Regions from separate parts of the Nonomuraea rosea genome, predicted to be linked through region 3. Evidence: riboswitches for the same ligand, from Rfam matches in the RefSeq annotation. Region 3 holds a riboswitch; each other region holds the start of a gene.
What was found. A riboswitch is a leader RNA that binds a small molecule or an ion and turns the genes downstream of it on or off. The one in region 3 is predicted to bind cyclic di-AMP.
Positions count from the first base shown of each region.

Region 1 (3,252 bases), on a different contig from region 3:
CGGCCCGACTACGCGGGCATCGCGGTGTTCACCGTGGCCATCAGCGCGCTGCTGCTGGGGCTGACGGAGAAGGGGATCGACGGCCACACCTGGACCGACGCGGCCGTGGCTGGGCCGATCGTGCTCGCGCTGGCGCTGCTGGTGGTGTTCGTGCTGGTCGAGCGGCGGGCGGCCAGTCCGATCATGCCTTTGCACCTGTTCGGCAGCCGCACGTACACCCTGGTGAACCTGACCTCGTTCAGCACGGCCTTCTGCATGTACGCCGGAGTCGTCTTCCTGCCGCGCTACTTCCAGGAGGCCCTGGGGGTCAGCGCCACCGAGTCCGGGCTGCGGATCTACCCGATGATGCTGGCGATGGTGGCGGGCAGTGTCCTCATGGGCGCGCTCATGTCCAGGACCAAGGTCTACAAGCCGTGGCTGGTCGGCGCGCCGTTCCTGCTCGCCGCCGGAGCCCTGCTCTGCCTGAACCTGACCCTGGACACCGGCGGCGTGGCCCTGGCGGTCTGGATGTTCCTGCTGGGGCTCGGGATGGGCCCGATGCTGTCGGGGCTCACGGTGGCCGCCCAGCAGTCGGTCGAGCCGCAGTACATCGGCACCGCCTCGGCGAACCTCACCTTCTTCCGGCAGATCGGCGGCTCGGTCGCGCTGGCCGTGGGCGGCACCCTCTACACCTCGACCGTCACCGCGGAGGCCCCCGTGCACGGCCTGGCCGCCGCGCACGCCTCCGCGGCGGCCGCGGTCATCCCGTCGCTCGGGGTCGTGGGGGCCTTGATCGCGCTGTTGGCGCTGGTCGCGATGCCGGGCAGGCGGCTGGAGATCCCCGCCACGCCGCAGAGCAAGGTCGAGGCCGGTTTCGCGTCATAACCGGCGTCGTGCGAAGCTGTGATTGTCCCCAAGACCACGGAGGTCCTCATGGCTGAAACACCGGAGCCGGAAATCGACGAAACTCCCGAGGACGAGATGAAGCGCAAGTTCCGGGAGGCGCTGGATCGCAAGCGCAACCAGTCCGCCGGTGCGGACGCTGGTGGCAGGGGCGGCGACCCATCGAAGATCCACGGGGCGCACGGTCCAGCTGCGAGTAAAAGACCGTTCAGGCGCAAGAGCGGCGGCTGAGGCTGGAATCAGCAGGGGGTACGGCAACGCCGTGCCCCCTTTTCTCTTTACCTGGCTAGGTAGATCTTCGCCCGATTCATGACGATGTGTTTGCGTTTGTCCGGAATTCGTGGTTACAGTGTTGAACCGTTACCAGCCGGTGGCGTGGACCTTACCCAGGAGGGACCAGCCGGCTGGCGCCGAATCCCGATCCGTCGGGAACCGGGGACCCATTGCAATTGGGGTGAGTCCGACCTCGTGTCGGTAGGGCATCTCCACGCCCGAACCCGTCAGCTAACCCGGTAGGCGAGATGGAGAGGACACCTTTCACCGCCATGCAAGAACGCGTCATACCCCCAGACAGAGTAGTGCCGGCCGCCCGCTGAGCGACCGCATTCCCCCCGGCTCTTTCCGCGCTCTCGCGTAGCGATTTCGCCAGGCGTCCTGCTCTGCTGCGCCTTTTCCTAGCGAGCGCATTCCCCCTGTCCCCTCGCGAAGGACTTCAATTCTTCATGTCTCGATCTGGCCTGCGTGCCCTCGTCCTGCTCACTGCCTCCGCCGTCGGCGCGCTGACCATCGCCGGCACCGCGGCCCACGCCGACTCCGACACGGACCGCGTCATGCTCAAGGGCTCGACCACGGCGTCGTACTTCTGGGACGACTCCTCCGGCCGCGCCGGTGACACCGGGCTGCCCGCCAGCGGCAAGCCCATGCAGAAAGGTCTGGCCGCCAGCCCGAGCTGGCCGCTGCTGACCGAGGGTTACGTGGTCTACAAGGGCAAGAGAATGCCCTTCTTCGTCGGCGACCGCGGCCCGGGCGAGCCCTCCAACCGCGGCGTCATGCTGGACCTCGACGCCAAGACCTTCGCCGAGCTGACCGGCGGCCGGTTCAACTCCAGCACGCTCGGCGTGGACGGCGTCGGCGGCGAGGGCCACATCGAGGTCGACTACGTCATCACCAAGTGGGGCGAGGGCGTGGGCAAGAAGAACTACCCCGTCGCCTTCTCGACCGGCGCCTGGTCCGAGCGCGACAGCAGCCCGGCCACGCCCCCGAAGGCCGATGAGCCCGCCCAGGGCGGCAGGTCCGTCCCGGCCGACGAGAACGCGGACGGCTGGCTCACCAAGGGCGACTCCAAGGCCACGGAGTCCGGCGAGGAGTCGGACGACACCGTGGGCACCACCATCCTGGCCGGCGCCCTGGCGGCGGCGGGCGGCGGCGTGGTGCTCGGCGGCGAGCGCATCCGCACCCTCCTCAGGTCCCGGATGCACTGAGCGAAGCTTTACTGACCGGAACCAGAATGTCATTCTGGTTCTCGTGACCACCCGCGTAGCCGTAAACGGCATCGAAATCGCCTACGAGAGCTTCGGCTCACCGGCAGGGCGGCCCCTGCTGCTCATCATGGGCCTCGGAGCCCAGCTCATCCACTGGGACGAAGAGCTCTGCGAGCTCCTGGCCGAGCAGGGACACCACGTCGTACGGTTCGACAACCGCGACGCCGGCCTGTCCACGCACTTCCACGACGCAGGCGTCCCCACGACGGGGGCGCCGTCGTCGTATCTGCTGGACGACCTGGCGGACGACGCCGCCGCGCTGATGGACGCCCTCGGCTGGCCGGCCGCGCACGTGGTGGGCGCCTCCATGGGCGGGATGGTCGCCCAGACGCTCGCCATCCGGCATCCGGCACGCGTGCTGACCCTGACCTCGATCATGTCCACCCCCGGCCCGTCGATCGCCCCGCCGACCGAGGCCGCGACCGCCGTGCTGATGACCAGGCCGCCCGCCGACCGCGCGGCCGTGCTGGCGCAGGCGGTGAAGACCTGGTCCATCATCGGCTCACCCGGCTACGACCTGGACCACGAGCGGATCTCCGCGCTGGCCGGGCTGGCCTACGACCGGTGCTTCGACCCGGCGGGCACCGCCAGGCAGCTGGCCGCCATCATGGCCTCGGGCGACCGTACGGCGATGCTGGCCGGCGTGGCCGTGCCCACCCTGGTCCTGCACGGGGAGGCCGACCAGCTCGTCCCGATCGCGGGCGGCCGGGCCACGGCGGCGGCCGTTCCTGGCGCCCGGCTGGTCACCTATCCGGGCATGGGGCACGATCTGCCGCGCCAGCTCTGGCCGGACTTCGTCGCCGAGATCACCAAGCTCACCAGCCCCTGA
Region 1 covers NZ_BAABDQ010000006.1:238,027-241,278, reverse strand. Annotated here, with positions in the region: gene ABEA43_RS17610 (MDR family MFS transporter) at 1-864, shown strand, start outside; gene ABEA43_RS17605 (DUF5302 domain-containing protein) at 913-1,113, shown strand; cyclic di-AMP (ydaO/yuaA leader) riboswitch at 1,281-1,416, shown strand; gene ABEA43_RS17600 (hypothetical protein) at 1,605-2,363, shown strand; gene ABEA43_RS17595 (alpha/beta fold hydrolase) at 2,407-3,252, shown strand.
Region 1: another riboswitch for cyclic di-AMP. It lies ahead of ABEA43_RS17600 (hypothetical protein); the one in region 3 lies ahead of ABEA43_RS64430 (CHAP domain-containing protein).

Region 2 (3,252 bases), on a different contig from region 3:
CCAAGCTCGACATCGAGGTCCGCGGCGAGATCGCCTCCCAGGACGTGCGGGTGATCGAGCTGGCCGCGCTCAAGGGCGTGTTCACCGACGTGATCGAGGAGCAGGTCACCTACGTCAACGCCCCGCTGCTGGCCAAGGACCGCGGCATCACCGTCGAGCTGGTCACCAGCTCCGACAGCCCTGACTGGCGCAACGTGGTGACCGTGCGCGGCGTGCTCGCCGACGGCCGCCGGGTCTCGGTCTCCGGCACGCTCTCCGGGCCGCGGCAGATCACCAAGATCGTCGAGGTCAACGGCTACGAGATGGAGATCGAGCCGACGGCTCACCTGTGCTTCTTCACCTACGCCGACCGTCCGGGCATCGTCGGCGTCGTCGGCCGCCTCCTCGGCGAGCACGGCATCAACATCGCCTCGATGCAGGTGGCCCGTGACGTCAAGGGCGGCAAGGCGCTCATCGCGCTGACGGTCGACTCCGCGATCCCGGCCGACGTGGTCGACCAGATCGTCACCGAGATCGGCGGCGAGAGCGGCCGCTCGGTGGACCTGGAGGGCTGACCTCCTCCCGCCGTCGCTTGAGGGCCGCCACCCGGATCGTTCCCGGGTGGCGGCCCTTTCTGTTGTCTCAGCATGCGAGATACTAGGACATCCAACGAGATTGCTGGGGTACTGTTGCTGGAAATGCGCCAGGTTCTCGTACTTATTACCTGCCGCGGCGGGGCCTGTTAGGGCAGGTCGACGACTCGCCGCGGTGAGCGGCGTTGTGTCGGCCAATAAGCCCCTTTCGTCCGGTCCGTGACCCGGACCACGAGATCAGGCCCGGTTCGGATTCGCGACCGGGGTCCGACTTCTTCCGTTGGAACGCGCCCGCGAAATGAGATGAGTCCACATGTACGAGATGTATGCCTGGAATCGCACAGAAGAGCACGAGGACGAGGCCGCGGAGGCCGTTCAGACCGCGCTGGACCGCCGGGACAACGGTGGCGCGCCGCAAAACTCCGGTCGTTAGCACCCCACCCGGCGTGGGCCGCCCCGCGCCGGGCCGCCCACGCCGGGTAGTCCTTTACAGGGTGGCGGTCAGTCTGGCCGGCGCCGGAGCGTCACGCTGCTCCTTGAGCTCCGTCCATCGCCGCACGCCCTTGGGATCGGGCCGTACGCCGCCCACGAAGGCGGTTCTGCGCCATTCGGAGAGCTGTTCTTCCTTGACCACGTCGCCGGTGTGCGGCGCGTGCACCATGTAACCGGGGCGGGAGATCATCCCGACATGTCCCAGGTTGCTGAAGAAGACCAGATCGCCTGGCTTGAGATCCTTCCAGGCGATCTTCTTCGAGAACGCGCCGTACTGCTCTCTGGCCGTGCGCGGCAGCTCGATGCCCGCGTCCTCATAGGCCCGGAGCATGAGTCCCGAGCAGTCGTATCCTCGGTCGCTGGTGCCGCCCCAGACGTACGGGATGCCGCGCTTCTGCATGGCGAATCCCAGGGCGGTCTTCCAGGCGGGCTTGGGCGCGTTCTGCAGCCGGATGCGTTTGATGTCGGCGCCCGTGAGGGTGATGGCCGAGCTGTCCTGCGGAGTGCCGGCCGAGTCGTTCTTCGGGGTGGCCGCCTGGGCTGGAGTGCTCAGGGCGAGCCCGGTGATGCCTGCCGCCAGAACCAGGGCGACGCGTGGCAATGCGATGGGAGACAGAGGACTGTCCTTCCACGAGGCCGACCGGGTTAGCTGACGGGCTCGGGCCTGGAAGTAGCCCTACGGCGCAGGTGAGCGGCCGATTCGCCCCTTGGGGGGAAAGTGGGTCCCCGGCTCCACGCAGCGGCTGCGTGGATTAGGCCCGACGGACTCTAACGAAATGGTCAAAAGGCCGCAAATCGGGCAAAACTGGACGTCCGAAAAATGAGATGGTGTGTTCGTCAGTCGAGACGAGCCGGTAAGGTACCGCCCATGGAGTCGCGTAACATCCGCCTGGCCGTCATCCCTGGAGACGGCATCGGCACCGAGGTCGTAGCCGAAGGACTCAAGGTCCTGGAGGCGGTGGGCACGAAGATCGAGCCCACTCACTACGACCTGGGAGCCGCCCGCTACCACCGTACCGGCGAGACGCTGCCGGACGCGGTGCTGGAGGAGCTGCGCGGCTATGACGCGATTCTGCTCGGCGCGGTCGGCGACCCCAGCGTGCCGCCCGGCGTCCTTGAGCGCGACCTGCTGCTGCGCCTGCGGTTCGAGTTCGACCACTACGTCAACCTGCGGCCGGTCAAGCTGTTCCCCGGGGTGGCGACCCCGCTGGCCGACACGCCCGCCGAGAACATCGACATGATCGTCGTCCGCGAGGGCACCGAGGGCCTCTACGCGGGCACCGGCGGCGTCATGCGGCGCGGCACCCCGCACGAGATCGCCACCCAGGAGTCGCTCAACACCGCCTACGGCGTTGAGCGCGTGGTGCGCTACGCGTTCGAGAAGGCCAAGTCGCGGCCCCGCAAGAAGCTGACGCTCGTCCACAAGACGAACGTGCTCACCTACGCCGGCGACCTGTGGCAGCGCACGGTCAACCGCGTGGCCGAGGAGTTCCCCGAGGTCACGACCGACTACAGCCACATCGACGCGGCCTCGATGTTCTTCGTCAGCCAGCCCGAGCGGTTCGACGTGGTCGTCACCGACAACCTGTTCGGCGACATCATCACCGACCTCGGCGCGGCCATCGCGGGCGGCATCGGCCTGGCGGCCAGCGGTAACATCAACCCTGAGCGCAGCACGCCCAGCATGTTCGAGCCGGTGCACGGCAGCGCGCCCGACATCGCCGGGCAGGGCAAGGCCGACCCCACCGCGACCATTCTCTCCGTCGCCATGCTCCTCGACCACCTCGGCCTGCACGCCGAGTCGGCCAGGGTCGAGCAGGCGGTGGCCGACGACATCGTGGACCGGCTGGCCGGCTGGGCGGGCCGCACCACCCACGAGATCGGTGACGACATCACCGCGCGAGTATCCGGCTAGGACCGCCTAGCCCCGAACGCGCCTGGTGGTCCGAAGAGGACTGCCAGGCGCTTTTTCGCGTCCAAACGGTCGAACCACCCCATTGGCCGCTTGCCATCCCATATAGCGAGACAATAGGAAGTACGGACCGCCTCGCGCGGGCAGCGCCGCTCCGCAGGTTCGTAGATTTCGCAGCTTCGTTAGGTTTTCGTAGAGTCGCAGAGAGAAGGACCGCCGTCATGACCATCGCTCAGAAGCTCAGCTTCGACGTGCAGCTATCCGACCACGCTCGCA
Region 2 covers NZ_BAABDQ010000011.1:91,648-94,899, reverse strand. Annotated here, with positions in the region: gene serA (phosphoglycerate dehydrogenase) at 1-554, shown strand, start outside; gene ABEA43_RS25545 (C40 family peptidase) at 1,060-1,665, opposite strand; cyclic di-AMP (ydaO/yuaA leader) riboswitch at 1,684-1,833, opposite strand; gene ABEA43_RS25540 (3-isopropylmalate dehydrogenase) at 1,933-2,979, shown strand; gene ABEA43_RS25535 (branched-chain amino acid aminotransferase) at 3,198-3,252, shown strand, end outside.
Region 2: another riboswitch for cyclic di-AMP. It lies ahead of ABEA43_RS25545 (C40 family peptidase); the one in region 3 lies ahead of ABEA43_RS64430 (CHAP domain-containing protein).

Region 3 (3,252 bases):
GGGCCTGCGCCCGTCGGCCGACGAGCTGCCCCCGCCCTCCGCCCACCGGCTGCGTCCGGGCGGCGCGCCCGCGCAGGGCCCGCCCTGGCCGGCCTGAAGCTGCGCGGGGCCGGGTGAGCCCTGGAGTGCCCAGACCTCGGTCAGGGCCGCTACTCCCCGGTGAGGCCGTCCACCGACTCCCGGATGAGGTCGGCATGACCGTTGTGCCGGGAGTATTCCTCGATCATGTGGACCAGGATCCAGCGCAGACTGGGCGCCCGGCCGTCGGCCCACGTGCGCCGGGCGAGCTGGTCCAGGCCCCCGTCGGCCAGCGCCTTGTCGACCAGATCGCGGGAGCGGGCCACGGTGTCCCGCCAGAGCGTGCGGAGCTGCTCGGGCGAGTCGCCGGCCGCCGAGTGCCAGTCCCAGTCGGGGTCCGCGGCCCAGTCCACCGTGTCCCACGGGGGCTGGCGGTCCTGCCCGTGCAGGAAGTGCGAGAACCAGTGGTCCTCGACGTAGGACAGGTGCTTGAGCATCCCGCCCAGGGTCAGCGACGAGCCGCCGACCGTCGCCGCCAGCCCGGCCGCGTCCAGTCCCGCGCTCTTCCACTCCAGGGTCGCGCGATGGAACTCCAGGAAGCCCAGGAGCGTGGCGGTCTCGTCGGCGGAAACGGGCGGCTCGGGACGGCCCTGCTCGTCTAGGTCGGTCATGGACGGTGAGTCTAGAGGCCCTACCGGTAACCTCAGCCGATCGTGAAAACCCGGCACTCCATCCGGACACGCAAAAGCGCGCGCCCTCGAAAGGGCGCGCGCTTCCAGGTGTTCCCGGTCAGGCGGCGTAGTGGGGGTAGCCGTAGCCGACGACCTGCGAGGTCGGACGGACCCGCTGCTCGACCTTGCCGTTGCCGGTGTTGCCCTCGATCGTGGAGATCGTGCCGTCGCCGTTGTCCTTGACCACGAAGCCGACGTGGTTGATGGCGCTCAGGCTCTTGCTGCCGCTCCACGAGAAGAAGACCACGGCGCCGGGCTTGGCCTCGGTGCCCCAGCGGTCGTTGGCGGCGAACCACTTCGCGTGCGCGACGGTGTAGGCGTCCCAGCCGACCTGCGGACGGGCGCCGCTCTCCTCGCCGACCCACGAGACGAACATCGAGCACCAGGCGGCGTTCAGGTAGTCCTGCCTGCTGCCGCCGTCACGCTGGGCGGTCTCGGCGCCACGCTGCGAACCGGCGTACCACTGCTGGAACTTGGTGCCGCCACCGGCGGCGTTCTCGGACGTGCCGACCTGGGCCTTGGCCAGGCTCAGCACCTGCTGGGCGGTGACGTTCACCTTGGCCTCGTGGCCCTTGGCGGCGCGCTGCTCGGGCCCGCCATTGGCCTGTACGGCCTGGGTCTCGGCGCTGTGCTGCGCGGAGGCGTACACGGCGGCGTTGGCGCCCAGGGCGGCGGCGACGACGGTCGCGCCGAGCGCGATCTTGGCGATCTTCGGGGCGTTGATGAAACGGTGCTCAGCCATCAGGCGATCTACTCCTTGCTTCCATACCGCTTACCGGGTTAGCTGACGGATTCGGGCGTGGAAGCTGCCCTACGGCACGTTGACGTGCCGATTCACCCCGTTGAGACATGGGTCCCCGGTTCCGCGCACAGGCGGATTCAGCGGTCACAGGCGATTTCCCTGTGATGCGTGTGATGGGTGTGACGTCCGCAGACTGCGTGACGTCGGTAGCGCGGTCCGGTGTAGATACTCGCTGCGATGGCTGCGGCCTCGGCTCCGCGTACGGGATGTACAACAAGCCCCTGACCTGGGTAATTCCCAGGTCACGAAATTTCCACGCCAGGCACTCAGAACGCCGCGAAAGCCCATGGAATCCCCCAGCCGGGAGCGTCCTGGGGTCAGGCCGGCGGGATGCCCGATTCGGCGTGATCGGCGTCGATGAGGTCGTCGAACGGGCGGCGGGCCTGCGCTCCAGCGGCAACCCGGTGGACGTACCCCCTGTCCGTCTTCGCCCGGTACGAGGCCAAGCACCGTACCCTGGTCGACCCCAGGCAGGGCAACGTCGCGCTGATGGTCCCCGCGACCCGTACCGGAATCGCGGCCAGGAACCTGGCCACCCGCCTGTGGCCCGCCGCCGCCACTGCAGGCCGGCTGCGCAACCTCCTGACGAGTACGGCTACGGCGTCCCCGTGACCGCCGGCCGGTCGCCGGCCACGGCCGGCGAGGGCAGCCGGAGCAGGAGGGGCAGCGCCGCGGCGGTCAGCAGCCCACCGGCGAGGAACGCGCCCCGCACCCCCAGGAGAGGCAGGATGACCCCTCCGGCGAGGGCGCCCACGGCGACCCCCACGTTGAAGGCGGCCGAGTTCGCCGCGAGGGCGATCTCCGTCCGGCCCGGCGCCAGCCGCAGGACCTGGTTCTGGGTGGCCATGAAGACCGGCCCCACCGAGGCCCCGAGGAGCGCCAGCATGGCGACCGCCACGGCCCGCACGCCACCGGCCGCGGACAGCGCGAGCAGCGCCACCGCCTGCCCGGCCACCGGGACCGCCAGCGTCGCGAGGGGGAACCGGTCGAGCAGCGGCCCGGTGAGGGTGACCGCCACGATCCCCGCGACCCCGAACACCAGCAGCAGGGCACTGACCGAGTCGCCGGAGAAGCCGCTCACCTGCCCGAGGAACGTCACGACATAGGTGAATCCCGCGAACGCCCCCGTCACCGACAGACCCGTGATCGCCAGCACGATCGCGAACCGGCGGGCGTCCGGGGTGACGCCACGGGCGGCGTGCCTATCCTCGGGACGCGAGGCGGGCAGCAGCGCGGCGATGAGGACGAGCGATACCAGGGCGAGCCCGCCCACCACCAGGAAGGGGGCCTGCCAGCCGGCGTGGCGGCCCAGCCACGTACCGGCCGGGACGCCGAGCACGGAGGCGAGCGACCCGCCGACGGACAGCACGCCGATGATCCGGCCGCGCATCCGCGGCGGGAACAGTCCCACCGCCACCGGCCCCATCACCGCCCAGAAGAGTGCCTGGGCCGCCGCGGTCGCCACCCGGAGCGCGAGCAGCAGCTCGTAGGAGGACACCAGCGTGGACGCCAGGCTGGCGAGGACGAGCACCGCCAGCACGCCCGGCAGCAGGTACCGGCGCGGGATCCCCCGGGTGAGCCGCGCGACGGGCAGGGACAGGACCGCCACCGTCAGGCCGTACCCGGTCACGAGGTGGCCGACGGCCGTCGGGGTCACGCGCAGGTCCGCCGAGAGGAGTTCGAGCAGCCCGATCGGCAGGT
Region 3 covers NZ_BAABDQ010000067.1:33,177-36,428, forward strand. Annotated here, with positions in the region: gene ABEA43_RS64420 (TetR/AcrR family transcriptional regulator) at 1-97, shown strand, start outside; gene ABEA43_RS64425 (DinB family protein) at 150-689, opposite strand; gene ABEA43_RS64430 (CHAP domain-containing protein) at 808-1,491, opposite strand; cyclic di-AMP (ydaO/yuaA leader) riboswitch at 1,504-1,644, opposite strand; gene ABEA43_RS64435 (hypothetical protein) at 1,909-2,163, shown strand; gene ABEA43_RS64440 (MFS transporter) at 2,147-3,252, opposite strand, start outside.